DNA from 2 places in the Mesorhizobium sp. M0293 genome. Region 1 is predicted to be linked to the other one. Evidence: riboswitches for the same ligand, from Rfam matches in the RefSeq annotation. Region 1 holds a riboswitch; the other holds the start of a gene.

Evidence for each region. Region 1 has a riboswitch for thiamine pyrophosphate ahead of NKJ06_RS23000 (YkoF family thiamine/hydroxymethylpyrimidine-binding protein). Riboswitches for the same ligand answer to the same signal wherever they lie in the genome.
Region 2: it holds a riboswitch for thiamine pyrophosphate, as region 1 does, so the genes downstream of both, thiB (thiamine ABC transporter substrate binding subunit) here and NKJ06_RS23000 (YkoF family thiamine/hydroxymethylpyrimidine-binding protein) in region 1, are expected to answer to the same signal.

Annotation. Positions count from the first base shown of each region.
Region 1 is NZ_JAMYSA010000067.1:14,792-24,705, reverse strand. Features, by position in the region: gene NKJ06_RS23025 (tetratricopeptide repeat protein) at 1-2,144, shown strand, start outside; gene NKJ06_RS23020 (hypothetical protein) at 2,168-2,857, shown strand; gene NKJ06_RS23015 (ABC transporter substrate-binding protein) at 3,054-4,076, opposite strand; gene NKJ06_RS23010 (ABC transporter ATP-binding protein) at 4,069-4,836, opposite strand; gene NKJ06_RS23005 (ABC transporter permease) at 4,833-5,585, opposite strand; gene NKJ06_RS23000 (YkoF family thiamine/hydroxymethylpyrimidine-binding protein) at 5,687-6,295, opposite strand; TPP riboswitch at 6,286-6,399, opposite strand; gene NKJ06_RS22995 (hypothetical protein) at 6,617-6,943, shown strand; gene msrA (peptide-methionine (S)-S-oxide reductase MsrA) at 7,187-7,705, opposite strand; gene NKJ06_RS22985 (glycosyltransferase family 39 protein) at 7,858-9,402, opposite strand; gene NKJ06_RS22980 (hypothetical protein) at 9,597-9,914, shown strand, end outside.
Region 2 is NZ_JAMYSA010000107.1:4,790-14,703, reverse strand. Features, by position in the region: gene NKJ06_RS28220 (amino acid ABC transporter substrate-binding protein) at 6-779, opposite strand; gene NKJ06_RS28215 (RNA polymerase factor sigma-32) at 1,110-1,973, shown strand; gene NKJ06_RS28210 (M48 family metalloprotease) at 2,018-3,487, opposite strand; gene thiQ (thiamine ABC transporter ATP-binding protein) at 3,748-4,530, opposite strand; gene thiP (thiamine/thiamine pyrophosphate ABC transporter permease) at 4,523-6,142, opposite strand; gene thiB (thiamine ABC transporter substrate binding subunit) at 6,272-7,270, opposite strand; TPP riboswitch at 7,314-7,428, opposite strand; gene NKJ06_RS28190 (thiamine diphosphokinase) at 7,516-8,160, shown strand; gene NKJ06_RS28185 (ABC-F family ATP-binding cassette domain-containing protein) at 8,162-9,914, shown strand, end outside.

The DNA of each region.
Region 1 (9,914 bases):
TCGCCGACTGCGACCGGGCTTCAACACTCGATCCAAAGGTGCGCGACGCTTACTTCTGCAAAGGCATGGCCTGGCACGCCAAGGGCGACCTGGCGCGCGCGATCGCTGCCTATTCGGTAGCCATCGAGATCGATCCGAAGGACGACGCCAGCTACTATGGGCGCGGCATGGCGCGAGCCGACAGGAAGGACTATGACGAGGCTATCGCCGACTTCGGCCACGCAATCAAGCTCGACCCCGACAATGCGGACTACCTCGTCAGCCGTAAGGCGGCGTTGGCGGCGTTGGGACAGGACGACGCGGTTGGCACCAAACGTGCCACTCCGCGGAACGCCGGCAATAGCGCCAAGTCCGGCGGCAAGCGTTCCGCCGTCAGGATGGCGGAACTCGTCCAGGCGACAGACCCGCGCGTTCTTGCCGCGGTACAGCACGGCGACAGTCTGTCGAATGCGGGCAAGTATGACCAGGCAGTCGGCGCGTATGACAAGGCGATCGCGCTCGACCCCGACAGCCCCCTCGCCTATTTTGGCCGCGGCAATGCCTGGTCCGCCAAGCGAGCGTATGACCGGGCGATTGCCGACTATGATCAGGTGATCCGGCTCGTACCGGACCTGCTCTCTGCCCATGTTCGCCGGGGCATGGCCAAGGCCACGTCCGAGGATGCCGAAGGTGCTCTCCTCGATTGCGGCCGGGCGGCCATGGTCGATCCGAAACTGCTGGATGCCTATTTCTGCATAGGCATGGCCTGGCACGTCAAGGGCGACGCCGGGCGAGCGATCACAGCCTACTCGGCGGCGATCGAAATCGATCCGAAGGATGCTCCCAGCTATTATGGACGTGGCATAGAAAGGGCCGACAACAAGGACTACAGCGGCGCCATTGCCGACTTCGACCAGGCGATAGGACTCAATCCGGGCAACCGCGATTACGCGGTCGCCCGCAAGGCGGCGGTGACTGCGTTAAAGAAAGGGGCCGCCGCGCCTGATGCTGTCGGCTCTGATCCCAAGAACCTCAAGGCTTTCATGGATCGCGGCGATGCGTTCTACACGAAGCGCAAATACGATCGCGCGATTGCTGAGTACAGCCGCGCGATCGCGCTCGATCCAAGAAAGGCAGCAGCCTATGTCGGGCGAGGACTGTCGCGCGCCGAGAAGGGCGACTACGATGGTGCTATCGATGACTACGGCAAGGTGATCGAACTCTATCCGACCTATTTCGACGCTTACCTCGGCCGCGCCATCGCCTTGGGCAAGAAGAACGAATTGGATCGTGCCATCGCCGACTACAACCGCGCGGTCGAAATCGAACCTGGCTACGCACCTGCCTATTTCGGGCGCGGCAGCACCTGGTTCGCCAAGGGCGACTACGATCAGGCCATCGCCGACTACGACCAGGCACTCAAGCTCGACCCAAAGCTGGCCATTGCCCGCAAAGGCCGCAAGGCTGCGGCAGCGGCGAACGCCTCAAAGACATCAGGCGAAGCCGCTGGCCAGGCTGGCGAGGGGGCGATCAAGCCAAGTAACGCTTCGCCGGCTGCGCAGGCGTTCAGCAAGGGCTGGACGCTGCACGAGAGGGACGACTATGACGGCGCCATAGCGCTTTATGACAAGGCGATTGCGCTCTTTCCCGCATTCCACGACGCCTATCTGGCCCGAGCAATGGTCTGGGAGGCCAAGAGCGACTACGCTCATGCCGTCGCCGATTACAGTCAGGCAATCACGCTCAATCCGAATTTTGCCGAGACTTACTACGACCGTGGTCAGAACCGCGGTTTCCAAAGAGATTACGACGGAGCGCTTGCTGACTACGGAAAGGCCATCAGTCTCAATACCAAGGACGCAAGGGTCTATGCCCATCGAGGCCTTATATTGATGGGCAGGCATGAGGACGTCGCAGCGTTACGTGATTTCGAAAAGGCGCTCAGCCTCGACGGGAAGAATCCCTTTGCCTATTTGGGCCGGGGGGTGATTCGGATCGGCAAGGCGAATTATGACGGGGCCATCGCCGATTTGAGCCAGACGATAAAGCTCAAACCGGATTTCGCCGCCGCCTATAAAGTGCGGAGCAGGGCGTGGGACGCCAAGGGTAACCAAAAGCGCGCCGAAGCCGACCGCAAGAAGGCGCGGAGCCTCGGCGCGAACTAGACAGGGTCAGGGAGGGCCGGTGGATGGGACGTTGGAAAGGCTTTGGTGTGGCGGCGGTCGCCGCTTTGTCGTTTGTTGCGATAAAGGTATTGCCCTGGGCGCTCGGCTTTGCCGGCGGCAAATATCTTTACCAGACGGTGGCGGGCTCGCCCGATCCACAGATGCTGACCACAGCTCAGGTAAGCGAACAGATTGAGAGCCAAGGAAGCCAGATTTTCAAGGCAATCAAGCAGGAGTTTCCAGACGACTACGACGTCGTCGTGGAAAAAATCACGGCCATGGCCAGACTTGGAAATGTCGATCAGGTGCGAAATACGAGCAGGATGGCTGTCGCCGATCTCAGGCGAAGATACGCATCCCTGCTGTCCTCGGCTCCGGACGGCAACGCCGCCGAAGCGCTGCGTGCACAATCGGATATGCTCAACCATGTCATGGCGCGGGAAACCGCTGCCATCTGCAACAACTACCTTCGTGAAGGGCCGGATGCGCTCGGCACGCCGGACCAGGATTTCCTGATCGACATGGACAAGGTCGGCGCCACCCTGTTCCACGCTTTCGGCGCAGCGAAGAATGGCAGTCTGCCGGCCGCCGCTGCCAGCGACGGAGACTGGTCGCTGCTGGCCGACGCTTTCATCAACGCTGGCGGCACTCCCGCCGAGATGACTGCCATTGCCAATGTCAGTCGGGAATTCGAAGGTCTCTGCCAGCCGTAGCAAAACTCTACGCAGCCGCCCTGTCGCTGCAGGGTGAACCCGGGCGACACATCAAAACCACTCTGCTCTATGAGATCGTCCGGAATTGAATTGGTCGGGTCTGCTGATCTGTGGGTCTGACGTAGAGCTGCCGCACCTCGTGAGCTTCTTTGGCTGGCCAGCCATTTCCTCGAAGGTCGAAGACCCGATTGGCTCCCTACCCCAGGGTTGAATTGCTGAAATACTTCGCGAAATCAGGGCGTTGTGTCAGAACTTTGCCATCGGCATCGCGCAGGATTCCGGACGCGAAGAGATAGTCGCCGATCGCTTCCATCTTGGCCGGATCCATCGTCCCGATGGCGCCGCTTTGGCTGCGCAGATAATGGCCGTCGACCAGCATCTTCAGCGAAGCCTCGATCAGTGCCGGATTGGTCAGCGTGTCCTTATTGGCGGCGACCAATAGGGCTGCCGCCTCATCGGGATGATCAACAGCGAACTGGTAGCCGCGCCGCGTTGCCTGGACGAAGGCGGCGGCAGGTTTCGGATTTGCCTGGAGATAGGCTTCGCTCGAAGAGATCAGTGTCGTGTGCTCGTCGGGCACGCCGTAATCGGCATAGACGAAACTGCGCTGTTTGACGCCCTTGAGCTCGGCTTCGACACCCTCCCAGGTCGAGACTTCGAGCGTGAAATCGACCGAACCATTGGCCAGCGCCTCATAGGCTGAGGTGCCGAGCGTCACCGTCTCGAAATTGCCCTTGCCGCCGTCGTGGCGGATGATGGTGCCGATCAGTGCGTTCTCCCAGGCGCTGCCGAAGCCGCCATAAGTCAGGCCGTCAAGGTCCCTCGGGCTTTTGATCTCGCTGCGTGCCGCATTGAAAACCACGCGGCCGGTTTCGGATTGCACCACGGCATAGACGGCTCTCAAGTCGGCCCCGGCGGTTTTCTGGGTGAACAGGCTGATCGTGCCGTTGATGCCGAAATCGGCGACGCGGTTGGCGACCAGCGTGCCAGCACCGGTATCGCTGTAAGGCAGGATCTCGACCTCGAGTCCAGCTTCGGAATAGAACCCCTTGTCGCGAGCGACGAACAGGCCGATGTGATTGGTGTTGACCGTCCAGTCGAGTGCGACGGTGACTTTTTGCGCCGCCGATTGTGCCCAGGCTCGCCCCGATCCGGCAATCAAGGGAAGGCCGGTAGCGAGGGTCAGCAGCAAAGCCTGCCGGCGCGTCAAGTCAGTCATGGTCGTGTCCTTTGGATTGGTGCGGGTTGAGGATGGTGTCGAGGATCTCGGCCTCGAGCGCGCTTGCCTTCCGCGCGGCATCGCCGCCAAGGCTGCGCGGGCGCGGCAGCGGGACCTTGATTTCACGCACGATGCGGGCCGGGCGCGCCGACAGCACGTAGATGCGGTCGGACAGGAACACGGCTTCGCGCACGTCATGGGTGATCAGCAGCGCCGTCCAGCGGTGATGACGCCACATCTGCTCGAGCCAGCGTTGCATCGCGGTGCGCGTCAGTGCGTCGAGCGCGCCGAATGGCTCGTCGAGCAAAAGCATGTCGCGCTCCTGCACAACTGTGCGCAGCAGGGCCGCGCGCTGGCGCATGCCGCCGGACAGCTGAGCGGGAAAATGCCGCTCGAAGCCAGCGAGCCCGAACTCGGCAAACAGCGGCGCAACACGTGCCCGCGCCGCCTTGCGCCTGATGCCTTGCACTTCGAGCCCGAGCGTCGTGTTGTCGAGGACGCGCCGCCACGGCATCAGCGCGTCGCGTTGCGGCATGAAGGCGAAATGCCTGCCGTGGTCATCGAGGGGCGCGCCGTCGAACAACATCTCGCCCTCGCCATGCTCGGTGCCGGTCAGAAGCTGGAACAGCGTCGACTTGCCGGCGCCCGAGGGCCCAAGGATCGAGACGAATTCACCAGTGCCGACACTCAGCGAAATATCGGCCAGCACGTCGAGCCCACCGAACGCCTTGCGAAGATGCCGCAGCTCGAGCCGGCTCATCGCCACGGCCCCTTCCCGGCGGTTTCGTTGCCGGCGTGCTCCCAAGGCATGGCAAGGCGCTGCAACAGTACAGTCAACCCGAAAAGGACAAGTGTAAGCGCTGCGCTGACGCCGACGGCGGCCAGCACCAGGTCGGGGCGGAAATTGTTCTTGGCGTTGAGCATATAGATGCCCAAGCCCTTCGCCGCACCCGCATATTCGGCGAAGATAGCGCCGACCACGGCATAGGTGATGGAGATCCTCAGGCCAGCAAAGAAGTAAGGCAGCGCCGAAGGCAGCCGCGCCAGCACGAAGACGCGCCAGCGCCCTGCTCCCATGGCGCGCAGCATCTGGCCGATCTCGGCCTCGGTCGACTCGTAACCTTCGACCAACGCCACCAGCATCGGAAAGAAGGTGACCAGCGACACCAGCATGATCTTGGGCGCCAGCCCGAAGCCGAACCACAGCACCACAAGCGGCGCGATCGCCACCAGCGGCAATGTCTGGCTGACGATGAAGACGGGAAACAACGCGCGGCGCAGCGGCTGGAAGAAGTCGACCAGCATCGACAGCGCGAAGGCGGCACTGAGCGAACAGGCAAAGCCAAGCAGCGTGGCGCGGATAGTCGGAACGGCGTTGTCGACCAGCGCCTCGCGATTGAGCATCGCTTGCGCGAGGACGCGCGATGGCGCCGGCAGTATCGTCGGCTTGATGCCGGAATAGGTGGCATAAAGCTCCCAGGCCAGCAGGAGCAGTCCGACCGACATCATCGCCGGTACCGCCTTGACAAGAAGGCTCGCGATCGGGCGCGAAGCGACTGATGGTGAGACCACGGCAGATGACCTTTGACGGCCGGAGAGCAGCGGCAGCTTCAGACAGCCGACGGGCTGTTGGCCGAGACCGTGACATCGAGGGTTACGTGGCCGGCACCCGGTCCGAAGCGGCAGAATGCTGCGTCAAGCGCCGAAAAGATCGCGCCCGCATCACCGCGCAATTTCGTACAGAAATGCTTGGAGAGCTCATAGACACCCGACTGCTTGAGGAAATCGATGCAGCCGTAAATCTCGTCCATATGGTCGTCGGTGCCCATCACATAGAGCGAGAACTGCGCTGCCGCCGGCTGGCCAGTCGAAGCCGCGCCGCGCACCGCCGCGATGGCCGCATCACTGCGCGGGCCGAGTGGCCCGACAGGTCCGCCAAGCGCATCGGAGCGACAGATCGGGTCATCCGGCTCGCCCGGGCAGCCGCGTGAAATGGTAGCCGACAGCACGCAATGTTTGCCGCTGCGCGCCGTCGCCACGAAGAGGTCGCGCATGGCTGGAAACAGCACCTCGGGCGGCCCGACCAGCAGGGTCGAGATGTCGTCGGTCTCGATCCGGAGCTTGTCGCGGTAGGGATCGAGCGCGCCCAGCGCGCCAAGAATGACACCGACGAAATCGTCGGCCATGGGGTATAGGGAAATCTGTGCGCCTGAAAACATGGCCCGCCTCGCTCCGCTGGTATTACCCAGATCAGCTTTTAGGGTCTGTGGGCTTGCCGCCCCCGTCTCAGCCCCGACCGTACGGAGCACCCCTGTGGATGCGCGGGTTAAAGCACCAATCAAACCGAAGTGAAAGCCATTTTTTCAGCGCGCTGCACCAAAAAGCATTGCGCCAGGCCTGGTCCTTGGTCGAAGCCGCCGATGCTGCTGGAGCAGAATTTTATCGGGAACCTTCGCTGCCGCGACCGGTTGTCCCCACAGTCGCAAATGCGATCACCTTCGTAGAAACAAGCGACGAGTTCACAGAAATGGAGACAAACCATGTTCATGAAAATCCTCGCAGCTTCGGCTCTCACGATTGGTCTGGCCACATCAGCCATGGCGCAAAGTGCCGGTAGCAATAACGCAAATGGCGATGGCGTCGGCAGCGGGAAGTCGGTGACTGTGGAGCCGAACACCCCGGCCTCGCCGAATACGGTCAGCCCCGGTACTGTCGACCTCGGCATAACCAACAGCACGACCGGCGACATGAATTCGAACGCAGATCGAAATTGCCCGGCCGGCCCGCAGGGCGCGCAGCCTGACGCCACCCACACCTCGCCGGGCACCTCTGTGCCGACGGTCAATGACAACCATTGCGGTAAGTAGGCCATTGCTGGCAACCGAGGAAGCCGCGAGCGTATGCTCTGCGGCTTCTTTTGGGCGTCAGCACAATCGGGCACTCCTCGACAACGCCAATATCATGGGCACTTTCGGACATCGGTGGAAGGCTCGACGGCTTCACCGAAGCGACCAGGCGCACTGACTGACTGAAAGGGGTTTGGGATGCGATGAAGCCGCTCGACGACCTTGTCGAGCGGCAATGCATGGCAGAACCGCCTGTTGTGAAGTTTACGAAACAGCCTTTTCGCGAACCGGCAGCTTCCAGCCCGGCCTGACGAAGTGGCAGGTGTAGCCGTTGGGGTATTTCTCCAGATAGTCCTGATGCTCAGGCTCGGCTTCCCAGAAGGGACCGACGGGCGCGACTTCGGTGACGACTTTGCCCGGCCACAGACCCGAGGCCTCGACATCGGCGATGGTGTCCTCGGCGATGCGCTTTTGTTCGTCGCTGGTGTAGTAGATCGCCGAGCGATAGCTCATCCCGACATCGTTGCCCTGCCGGTCGCGGGTCGTCGGATCGTGGATCTGGAAAAAGCGCTCCAGCAGCGTGCGATAGCTTATGATGGCCGGATCGAAATTGATCTCGATGGCTTCGGCATGGCTGCCATGGTTGCGATAGGTGGCGTTGGCCACGTCGCCGCCGCTGTAGCCGACACGGGTGGAGATGACGCCGGGGTAACGCCGTATCAAATCCTGCATACCCCAGAAGCAGCCGCCGGCAAGGACTGCGCGTTCGGTCGAAGTCGCCATATCACGTCTCCTCAAAAGCAATTCCGGGAAAATGTAGGGGTTTCCCGGGAAAAGCGCATAGCGCTTTCCCTTGAGAATTGCGCAAAAGCAAGTTGGTCTCCCCATAAATGGGCATTGTCACCTTCTTCGTCCAGCGGACCAGCTGATCTGCTTCAGTTGCTCGGTCGCGCGAGGCTGTCGATCACACCCGGCAACTGCGGCGCACCGGGCGGAACGGCGGCAAAGCTGACCGCCACCGGCGGCGCCCTGAGCGACCAGTCGAAAAGAACGGTTTTGACCGGGACGTTACCCAGCCACGCCTGCAGATAGGGTGGCACGTCGCGCCCAGGCCAGACCAGCAGTATGCCGTGGTCGCGCAGCCGCTCCTTGGTGATCCAGGGGGCGTACTGCATATTCAGGTCGGTGAAGATCGACGGCTTGTCATAGGCATTGAGGCCCGCCAGCAACGCGATAAGGGTATGGCCGCCGACGGTGTCGAGCCGACCGGATGCGGCCGCGTGCCAGACGGTCTCGGCCTCGTCCGATATCTTCTGCGCCGGCCAGCAGACGGCGTCCATGCGTCCACGCAAATTGCATTTTGTCCAGCGGATCCCGGCATAAGCACCAGATATGCCGATAATGCAGACGAACGCGCAGATCGCCAGCTTTCGCATCTCGACGGTGCCGAGGCGGTGGCCCAGCAAGGCGAGCGCCACAACGCCAGCAAGATTGTACATCGGCGCGCCCCAGGCCTCGCCGGCGCCGGTGAACAGGGACGCCACCATGATGAGGAGCGCCGGGCCAAGCCCCATCCACAAGAGATAGACAAGGATGCCGCGCCCGACGGGCTCTTGCGGCGGGGGCGAGCGCCGCAGCAGCCCTGATATCGCCAGCACCAGAATAAAACCGCAGAGCCCGGCCATCTGGACGCCGATATAATAAAAGCGGGAGCGATGGGCCAGCACCCACTGATCGCGCCATGCGGCATAGGTGATCGGCAGGAAATCGACGCGATAGAGTTCGACGGCCAGTGGCGCAGCGACAGCGATGAAAACCACAAGCCCAAGCCATGGCCAGGGCGTGGCGAGCCGGCTGCGTGCCCGAGTATCCGACAACAGCCAGATCGCCCCGAACAACAACAGCAGACCGGTGGAAAACTTGGCATAGAGCCCGACGCCCGACACCAGTCCGAGCGCCAGCCACCAGCCCGGCCCACCACCACGGCTGGCACGCCACAGCAGCCAGCAGATGGCGGCCCAGAAGGGCATCTGCGCGTAGTCATGATTGAACTGCGGGGTCGGCCAGCCGAAGAAATAGAGCGACGGCATCAATAGCACGGCGGCCAGCGCGCGCCTCTGCCCTAGCAGGTCACGGGCCAGCAGATAGACCAGGACGAAAGTCGCCGAGATCGTCAGCTGGGCCACGAAATATTGCGGCCAGCGGAACGATCCGGTCAGAAGATGGCTGGTCTCGAGCAGCCAGCCGGGAAGCTGTGGGTGCTTGTAGGTCAACAGCACCCATTCGCGGCCCCACATGAAGCCTTCGACGACATCGTTGGGCGGTGCGACGTTGACAAGCGCCGGCGCCACGGTCCAGCAGAATATCTGCATCAGGCACAAAATCGCCAGAAAATGCCAGGGATGACGGATTAGGCTGGACAAAACCGATGGGGAATCGACGCCGGCGGCAGGCAATCCCGCCGGCACCCAGTTGTCCATGGATCCATCTATCCCCGCCATGCGACGCTTAAATCACATAGTCTAGTTTAACGAACAGCCCAAACGTCGAAGCTTACGAAAAAGTATAGCTATGTGCCATTGCAGCACCAAAATCGGGCAGGAGTATCGGCGCTCCTCTCGCTAGGCACGATTGCGCTGCACGTCTGACCCCTGCCTGAAAAATCCGGATCCTAATGCGCCACCACCATGCCGTCATCCACTACCGTGCGCTCGACTTCTGGATGGCGCGCGCGGCCGTTCTCGTCATCATCTGCCTGCAGCTTCTGGTCATCAACAACCTCTCATTCGGGCCGCGCTGGCTGGCCCCGGCGCTGGAGGCCGCCTTGCTGCTGCCCTTGTCGGTGGCCACCGCCTGGACACAGGCCGCCACCCGAAAGGCGGTCGAGGATCACGAGTGGCACGCGATCGGCCAGTTTCGCGTCATCATCCGCAGAACCGCCCTGACCATGACCGCCCTCATCAGCGTCATGAATTGCGGTTCGCTGGTCTTG
Region 2 (9,914 bases), on a different contig from region 1:
CAGGATTACTTCGAAACGTCCTGGCCGAAATAGGTGTCGGCGATCTTCTGATAGGTGCCGTCGGCCTTGATGTCGGCCAGCGCCTTGTTGATGGCCGCAACCAGTTCCGGATCGCCCTTACGCACGATGACGCCGGAATAGTCGGCGTTTTCCTCTTGCGCGGCAATCTTCACATTGGCGTCGGGCTTGTGCTTCTTGAAGTCAAGGAATGACAGGCTGTCATTGATGGTGGCGTCGGCACGGCCGGTCAAAAGCAGTTGGATCGACTGGTCGAAGCCATCGGTGCCGACAAGTTCGGCGCCGTTCGCCTCGGCCAGTTTGCCAAAATTCGAGGTCAGTGACTGCGCCGACTTCTTGCCCTTGAGATCGGCGAAGGTTTTGATGTCGGTGTTGTCGCCGCGCACGATCAGCACCGCCTTGGAGGCGATGTAGGGATCGGAGAAATCGTACTTGGCCTTGCGGGCGTCGGTGATGCCGACTTCGTTTATGACGACGTCATAGCGATTGGCGTCGAGACCGGCGATCAATCCATCCCACTTGCCTTCGAGGAACTCCACCTCGACGCCGAGCTTGTCGCCGATCGCCTTGGCGATCTCGACATCGAAGCCGACCAGCGCGCCGGAAGTGTCATGATAAGTGAATGGCGCATAGGTGCCTTCCGTACCGACCTTGATCACCCCGGCATGCTTGATCTGGTCGAGATTGGCACCGGCATGGCCCGCGGTGACAGCCAGAGCCTGCAGCGTTCCGGCGATAATGAGCGACTTGAGCCATTTCATTTTTCTGTGATCCCGTCCTTGGCCGGATATCCCGGCATGTTGTGAGCGCTGGAAACTGGCAGATACAACCGGAAAAAATAAGGAACATGATTTCAAAAATAGCGCGTTTCTGAAATCAGATTCTCTAAATGGCATTTCTTGGCGGCACTCGAGGCCGTTACCGGTCCGTGCAGACATCGTTCAAGCCATACGATTCGCCTGGCAGCAACCAGGGAACCATTCCCGCACACCGCACGTTCTGGCTGTTCTAGGGCACGACGCCGCCATTTCAACCTGGGCGCCAGCCAAGTTTGCAAGGTCATCCGCATCGCCTGAGCCAGGGAGCGCCTCATGATGGAAGACACGGCAGGACGGGTCATGGTCCGCGCGGCAATGAGGGCTCCCTACCTCGAACGTGACGAGGAACATCGGCTGGCATTGCTCTGGAAAGAGGACAATGACCAGAACGCATTGCACAGCATCACCGTCGCCCATATGCGGCTGGTCATTTCCATGGCCTCCAAATTCCGCCACTACGGCCTGCCGCTCGGCGATCTGGTCCAGGAGGGCCATGTCGGCCTGCTTGAAGCCGCCGCTCGTTTCGAGCCGGAGCGCGAGGTGCGGTTTTCGACCTATGCGACATGGTGGATCCGCGCCTCGATGCAGGACTACATACTGCGCAACTGGTCGATCGTGCGCGGCGGCACCAGTTCGGCGCAGAAGGCTCTGTTTTTCAACCTGCGACGCCTGCGCGCGCGGCTGGCGAATGGCGCCGAGCCGCTGTCCAACGCGACGCTCTATCGCCAAGTGTCGGAGGCACTCGGCGTCTCCGAAGCCGATGTGGCGATGATGGATTCGCGGCTGTCGGCGCCCGACTCCTCGCTCAACATGCCGGTAGCCGACGATGCGGGTTCGACCGAGCGCATGGATTTCCTGGTCTCGGATGATCCATTGCCCGACGAGATCGTCGGCGACAAGATCGATGTCGCCCGCCGCTCTCTCTGGCTGAGAGAGGCGCTTCGCGCGCTCAACGCACGGGAACTGCGGATCATCGAGGAACGCCGGCTGAACGACGAGGGCGCGACGCTCGAAGCGCTCGGCGAGACGCTCGGCATTTCCAAGGAACGTGTCCGCCAGATCGAGGCCCGCGCCATGGAAAAGCTCAAGGTCGCGTTGGTGAAGCAGAACCCGGAGTTCATGGCGACTGCCGCCTGACCTCATGACGCAAGGGAGACCGCATCGGGCAGGTCGCAACGGGTCTATTTGTCGGTGACGATCTTGACCTTGTCGCCGGCCGAAACCGCAGCGCCCGGCGACAGCGCGTTGAGCACGCGGAACAGGTCGAGCTTACGGTCGACGCCAACCATCTGAGCAGAAAGCGAACCCATCGTCTGCCCCGGCTGGACGGTGACGACGCGGATATGCAGCGGCTTCAGAGCCGCCTTTTCGGCAGCACTCAGGATACGGAACGATCCGCTGACCGAACGCGCGACCGCGTCCAGCGTGGTGCTGGCCGAAGGTGCCGCGGTCAGCAGCCTGTAGACCTGACCACCGGCACGGATCACGGCAATGTCGAATTGCCAGCCTTCGGCGCCGGCATGCGCGGTCGCCGCCTCGTTGCCGTTGATCGTCTCCTGCTTGACGCTGCTGTCGTCGAGACCAGCCACCCAGCCGCTGCGGATATAGTCGGTCAGCGCGCGGTTCTTGTCGATCGAGACGCCGTCGAAGCGGATCGCCATGTCACCGGGGCCGGTTGCCGTCACCGCGGCGGCCGAATTGTCGATGATGAAGCCCTGTGGCACCGAGAAGGAGAGGCCGAGGCCCGGATGCAGGAAGGTTTCGCCGCGCACATAGCCTTCCTCGGGCGTGTCGCCATAGAGCAGGCCGTCTACGCCGGCGAGGAAGGAATCGCGGTCGCGCGTGCCAACGCCCGGCGCGCCGAACTGGCGGGCATGGCGCTGCGCCAGATCGATGCGCTGCGGCGTATTGGGGTGCGTGGCCAGAAAGTCGAGACTGGCGTCGGTGGCGCCGCTGATCGAGCGAAAATCCGTGTAGGCCGACATCGACTGCAGGAAACGGCCGGCGGCGAAAGGATCGTAGCCGGCTTCGCCGATCGATTTGATGCCGATGGCATCCGCTTCCAGCTCCTGGTTGCGTGAGAATTGCGCGAGCCTCAGCTTGCCGCGGAGCAGTGCCGCCTTGGCGGTCGGGCTGTCGCCCAGCACATCGGAAACCACCTTCGTCGCCAAGCCCTCCTCGGCCTCCAGCTGCTGGCGCTGCAGGCCGTGATTGGCGGTGACGTGGCCCATTTCATGGGCGATGACAGCGGCAAGCTCTGCCGAATCATTGGCCAGCGCCAGCAGGCCACGGGTGATGTAGAGATAGCCGCCCGGCAGCGCGAAGGCGTTGACGTTGGGCGAATTCAGGATGGTGATGCGATAGGTCTGCGTCGGGTTGGCGGACACCACCGTCAGATTGCCGACCACCTTGGCGACCATGCGCTCGAGCTTGGGATCGGAATATTCGCCGCCATAGGTCGCCAGGATGCGCGGATGCTGCGCCTTGGCCAATTCGGCGAGTTTATTGTTGGCGCCGACATTGTCGACCGTGATCGGCTTGTCGGACGGCTGGAAGCCGGATTCCTGAACCGCCGGCGGCGTGAACATCTGGCAACTCGCCAGCGCCACGGCAAAGCCGGCCAGCGCAAGAAAGCGCGCCAGCGGTTTCATTCGTAGTGTGTTAGCGCCGATCGCCAGAACGGCTTCCTTTCGGGTCCCGGCGCATGATCACGAAAATCGGGGGCGATCTTCGAAATGTGTCATGCGCTATATCTCAAACCACTGCAGTATCCGTTGCATGTCCCTCGGGGCAGGCGGCGGATACTGCAGGCAAATCACGGCCTGTGCCGGACCAGTAGGGCGGACCTAGCCACACTCCTCCAGCCAAGGCAAGCAAGCGCCACGTCGCCTGGAGCCGGTTTGACCGTAAATTATGTCCGCTTCCGGGCAACATCTCGTGATACGGCATCCCCCGCACTCGCGCCGATATAGCGCCGGAATGCTTCCGGACCAGTCCCGGTGAAAAAATCATCCGCCTTGCCGGTTGCGGCGACCAACCCATCGTCGAGAAACACCATGTGCTCGCCGATACGCCGTGCGTCTTCCGGCTGGTGGGTGACGAACAGCACCGTCATGCCCCGCTCGGCATGAACGGCGGCGACCATATCCAGCATGTCGTCGCGCAGAGCGGGGCCGAGCGACGCGAAGGGTTCGTCGAGCAGCAGCACTGGCCGATCGCGCACCAGAACGCGGGCCAGGGCGACACGCTGGCGTTCCCCGCCGGAAAGTTCGCGCGGCAGGCGCTTTTCCTTGCCCCCAAGACCGGTGCGCGCAAGCGCCTCGGCGATCGCGGCGCGGTCCGCCTCGGTCAGCCGCAGGGATGGCGAGCGGCCCAGCCCGACATTCTGCTCGACGGAGAGATGCGCGAAGAGATTGTTCTCCTGGAACACCATCGACACCGGCCGCACCGAGGCCGGCTCGGCGCTGACATCGGCGCCGCCGATCAGCACGCGGCCCGACTGTGGCGTCTCGAAGCCGGCGACCAGATTGAGCAGCGTCGACTTGCCCGACCCGCTCGGGCCCATGATGGCGGTGATTTTCGCCGCAGCAAACTCGACGTCGAAGACAAGCGGCGCCTCGCCGTAGCTGAACGACACCTTGTCCAGCCGCACCGGCGCGCCCTTCTCAAGCTTGCTGGCCGCCCCGTCATGCATCCCGGACCCTCTCCCTTCCCAGCCAGTGTGCCGCCACGATCAACGCGAGGCAGACGAGGCCTAGCAGCAGTGCCAGGCCAGAGGCGTCCTGCGTGCGGTAGCTGCCCATGCGCGCCAGGAGAAGGTAGGGCAATGTCTGCACGGAATCACTGCCGAACAAGGCAATGACACCGAGATCGCCAAGCGACAGCGCCATGGCGAAAGCGAAGGCCGTGGCGAGCGGCCGCCGCAGCGACGGCCAGTCGACCAGCATCAACCGGTTCCAGCCCGCGATGCCGAGCTGTGCGCAGAGCCGTTCGTGACGCTCGCTGGCCGCATCGTAGGCGGGACGGACGGCGCGCAGGGCGAACGGCATCGCCATCACCGCATTGACGGTGACGACCATGACCGGGGCGATTGCGAAGACATCGCCAACATGGCGCAGCAACAGGAACCAGCCAGCGCCGACGACGATCGGTGGCACGACAAGGACAAAGCCGGCGCCTGTATCCGTGGCATGTTCGAGCATTGTCCGAGGCCCGGCCCGGCGGTTCAGCGCCAGCGCCCGGCGCGCCACGGTCAGCGCCAGCGACAGTACCACCGAGAGCAGTGCAGACAGGAAGGCGAGCACCGCACTGGTCAGCGTCGCCTGTCGGACAGTGGCCTCACCGGCCAGCCGGCCGAGATCGGCACCCAACCCGGCCGTCACCGTCGCCGCCATCGGCCCGACGACGAACAGCAGCGCCAAGGCGATGAGCATGGCGTTCAGCCAGGTCTCGCTTCCGTTGATCGAGAGATAGCGGCGTTGCGCAACCGGCAGATTGGTGTCGCCGACCACATTGGCGCCCAGCCGCGTCAGTGCCAGCACCATGATAAGGGTCAAGGCGATCTGCAGCAGCGTCAGCGTCACCGCCCGCGCGGGATCGAAATCGAAGCGCAGCGCCTGGTAGATGCCGACCTCCAGTGTCGTCGCGGCCGGCCCGCCGCCGAGCGTCAGCACGATCGTGAAGGATGTGATGCAGAGCATGAAGACAAGCCCGGCGACACCCGGCAATGCCGCACGCAGCGTTGGCCATTCGATCAGCCGGAACGCCGGCCGTGCCGCCATGCCGAGTTGGCTCGCCAGCCGCCATTGGTCGGATGGAATGGTCTGCAGCGCCTCGAGGAACAGCCTCGTCGCCAGCGGCAGGTTGAAGAACACATGGGCGACGAGAATGCCGGACAGGCCATAGATACCCGGCCAGCTTCCGCCGCCGATCACCGTGAGCACATCGGCGAAATAGCCGGCGCGGCCATAAAGCGCCAGGATGCCGAGGGCCGCGACGATGGCCGGCAGCGCTAGCGGGACGGCGAACAGCTGCAGGATGAAGCTGCGGCCGAAGAAGCGTGGATGCCGCGACAGCGCCCGCGCCACGAACAGCGCCGGCCCGACGGAAAGCAGCGTCGACAGCGCCGCCTGCCAGAGCGTGAAGCGAATGACGCGAAGCAGATAGGGATCGAAGGCTGCCCAGGCGCCCGAAAGATCGTGGGCGCCTTCGAAAAGCAGGCCGGCAAACGCGCCGCCGATCAGCAGCGCTATTGCAGCGAGCGCCAGGGTGCCAGCGGTGATGCGGGCGTCAGACGCGCGCTGCACGCTGGACCACCTGACTTGAGGTTCTTAGCGAAGGCCGCGTTCCTTCGCGCCCCCCTCCTTGTGGGGGAGATGTCCGCCAGGACAGAGGGGGGCGCCGTAGAGCACTCATCTTTCGATCATAGGACCAAATTACTTGCTCATCACCGCCAGCCATTCATCCACCCAAGCCTTGCGGTTGGCGGCGACCTCTTGCGGGCTGAACAGCAAGGTTTTGGTCGGCTTGACCAGTTTGTCGAAGGCCGGGTTGAGCGGCTTGTCGGTCTTGCCGGCCGGGAACATCCAGTTGGTTTCGGGGATGGCATCCTGGAACTTCGGCCCTGTCATGAAGGCCATGAACTTTGCCGCCAGCGGGTTCTTGGCCCCCGTGGTGGTGATGCCCGCCACCTCGATCTGCAGATACTCGCCCTCCTCGAAGGAGGCCGCCTGGTAGCGCTCGGTGTTCTCGGCGACCATGTGGTAGGCCGGCGAGGTCGTGTAGGACAGCACCATCGGCGCCTCGCCCTTGGTGAACAGGCCATAGGCCTCGCTCCAGCCCGGCGTCACGGTCAGCACCTTCGCCTTGAGCTTGGCCCAGGCCTCCGGTGCCTTGTCGCCATAGACAGACTTGACCCACAACAGCAGGCCGAGGCCCGGCGTCGAGGTGCGTGGGTCCTGGATGACGATCTTGTCGTCGGCGCTGCCTTCGACCAAGTCCTTCAGGCTCTTCGGCGGCGTCTTCAGCTTCTCGGTGTCGTAGACGACAGCAAAGTAACCGTAGTCAAAGGGAACAAAAGTGTCGTCGCTCCAGCCGCCCGGCACAGTGACATCCGTCACCGCGCCATGCGGTGCGAACAGGCCGGTGGCCTTGGCGTCGGCGGTCAGATTTGTGTCGAGGCCGAGCACGATATCGGCCTTGGTCGAAGCGCCTTCCAGCCTGACGCGGTTAAGCAGCGCCACGCCATCGGCGACCGAGACGAACTCGACATCGCAGCCGCATTCGGCCTCGAATTCCTTCTTCACCACGGGACCCGGACCCCAGTCGGCGGTGAAACTCTCATAGGTGTAGACGGTGAGCTTGTCCTTGGCTAAGGCCGGCCCGGACAGGACCACGGTCATTGCTGAGACAAGAGCGTATAAAAGCGTGCGCATCGGCGCCTCCTTCGTTCGAATTAAAAGGAATTGAGGCGTCGGACTGTCCGAAACGTCTAATCCCTCCGCCGGTACAAACCGGATCAGGTTCAGCGGGTTGGCGAGACTGCCTCTCAGCCGGTCCGCGAAGATCGCGTCCGGCACCCCGTTAGAGCGTTTCGACACATAGGCCCGGCCGATCCCCCACGCAAGTGGGAGTTTGCCGCCTTCCGTTTCCCGTGCCGGGCTGGTAAGGGCCACACGATATGAGCACATTCACCATCCTGCTTGGCGGCGATCTCATCCGCACGCCACGGCTCGACCGCCAGGTCGAAGGCTCCCGCGTCATCGCCGCCGACGCCGGCATCGGCCATGCACGGCTGCTGGATCTCGTGCCGGAGCTGTGGGTGGGCGATTTCGATTCGGTGCCAGCCAATCTGCCGGACGATCTCGCCACTGTCCCCCGCCGGACTTTCCCGGCCGAAAAGGACAAGACTGATGGCGAACTGGCCATAGCCGCCGCACTGGAGCTCGGCGCCACCAGCCTGGTGCTCGCCGGCGCCTTCGGCGGCAAGCGCGCCGACCACGCTTTCCTGCATCTGGCGCTTGCCCTGCGGCTGGCCGAGGCAGGGACTGATGTGCTCCTGACCAGCGGCGCCCAGGAGGGTGTTCCCCTGCTCCACGGCAAGGCTGGATTCGACTATGCCAACGGCACGCTGTTTTCGGTACTCGGCTTTTCCGAACTCACCGGCCTGACCGTGACTGGCGCCAAATGGCCGCTGAACCACGTCGAGGTGGCGTTCGGCTCGTCGCTGACCATCTCCAACGAGGTCAAGGGCCGCCTCGAAATCGCGCTGGATCATGGCCGTGCGATGCTGCTCGCTCATCCCTATCCCTTACCTGAAAGCTGACATGGCCCCGCCCCTTCTCAATCTCGACGGGATAAAGCTGACCTTTGGCGGCACGCCGCTGCTCGATGGTGCCGCCTTGACGGCTTCAGCCGGCGACAAGATAGCGCTGGTCGGCCGCAACGGGTCGGGCAAGTCGACGCTGCTGAAGATCGCCGCCGGCCTGATCGAGCCGCAGGACGGCGAGGTGTTCCGCCAGCCTTCGGCGACCGTCCGCTATCTGCCGCAGATGCCCGACATGGAGGGTTTTGCATCGGTCCGCGCCTATGTCGAGGCCGGACTAGGCCCCGCCGACGATCCGTACCGCGCCAGCTATCTGATGGAGCATCTCGGCCTCTCGGGTGAGGAGCAGCCGAACGATCTGTCCGGCGGCGAGGCAAGGCGCGCGGCCCTTGCCCGTGTCATGGCGCCAGAGCCCGATATCCTGCTGCTTGACGAGCCGACCAACCATCTCGATCTCTCGGTGATCGAATGGCTGGAAGAAGAACTCATCCGCACCTCCTCGGCATTGATCGTCATCTCGCACGACCGCCGCTTTCTCGAGCGCGTGTCGCGCGCCACCGTCTGGCTCGATCGCGGCCAGACCCGCAGGCTGGACAAGGGGTTTGGTCATTTCGAGGAATGGCGCGACCTGGTGCTGGAAGAGGAAGAGCGCGAGCAGCACAAGCTCGGCCGCCAGATCGTGCGCGAAGAACACTGGCTGCGCTATGGCGTGACGGCGCGGCGCAAACGCAACATGCGCCGGCTGGGCGAATTGCAGACCATGCGCCAGCGCTTTCGCGGCCATCGCGGCGCCGAAGGGTCGGCCACCATGGTGGCGAGCGACGCCGCCGAATCCGGCAAGCTGGTGATCGAGGCGAAAAACATCGAGAAGAGCTTTGGCGATCTCACCGTGGTCAAGGGGTTTTCAACCCGCATCCAGCGCGGCGATCGGGTTGGCCTGGTCGGGCCGAACGGCGCCGGCAAGACGACGCTGCTGAAGATGCTGACCGGCGAGATGAAGCCCGACGCCGGTTCGGTGCGGCTCGGCACCAATCTGGAGATCGCCACGCTCGACCAGAAGCGCGAGGCCGTCGACCCGCTGGAGACGCTGGCGCAGTATCTCACCGACGGACGCGGCGAAAATCTCGTCATCAATGGCGAGCAGCGCCATGTCGTCTCTTACATGAAGGACTTCCTGTTCAAGCCGGAGCAGGCGCGCACGCCGGTGCGCGAGCTTTCCGGCGGCGAGCGGGCACGGCTCTTGCTAGCGCGCGTGCTGGCGCGGCCGGCAAACCTTCTGGTGCTCGATGAGCCGACCAACGATCTCGACATGGAGACGCTGGAACTGCTGCAGGAACTGGTCGCCGGGTTTGCCGGAACCGTCATCCTGGTCAGCCACGACCGCGATTTCCTCGACCGCACCGTCACCAGCCTGATCGCACCGGATGGTGACGGCCGCTGGATCGAATATGCGGGCGGTTATTCCGACATGCTGGCGCAGCGCGGCGGCACCAGGCTCGACGACCGTAAGGCGCGCGCGAAGGCCGAAAACGGCGAAGCGCCCGCACCGGGCAAGAGCGAGGCCACAGCGCCAAAAGGTCCAGCGAAAAAACTGTCGTTCAAGCAGAAATTCGCACTGGAATCGCTGCCGAAAAAAATCGAAGCTGTGATGGCGTCGATCTCGAGGCTCGAGAACAACATCGCCGATCCGGCCTATTACGAGCGCGACCCAGCCTCGTTCCAGAAGACGATCGCCGCGCTCGACAAGGAGCGCG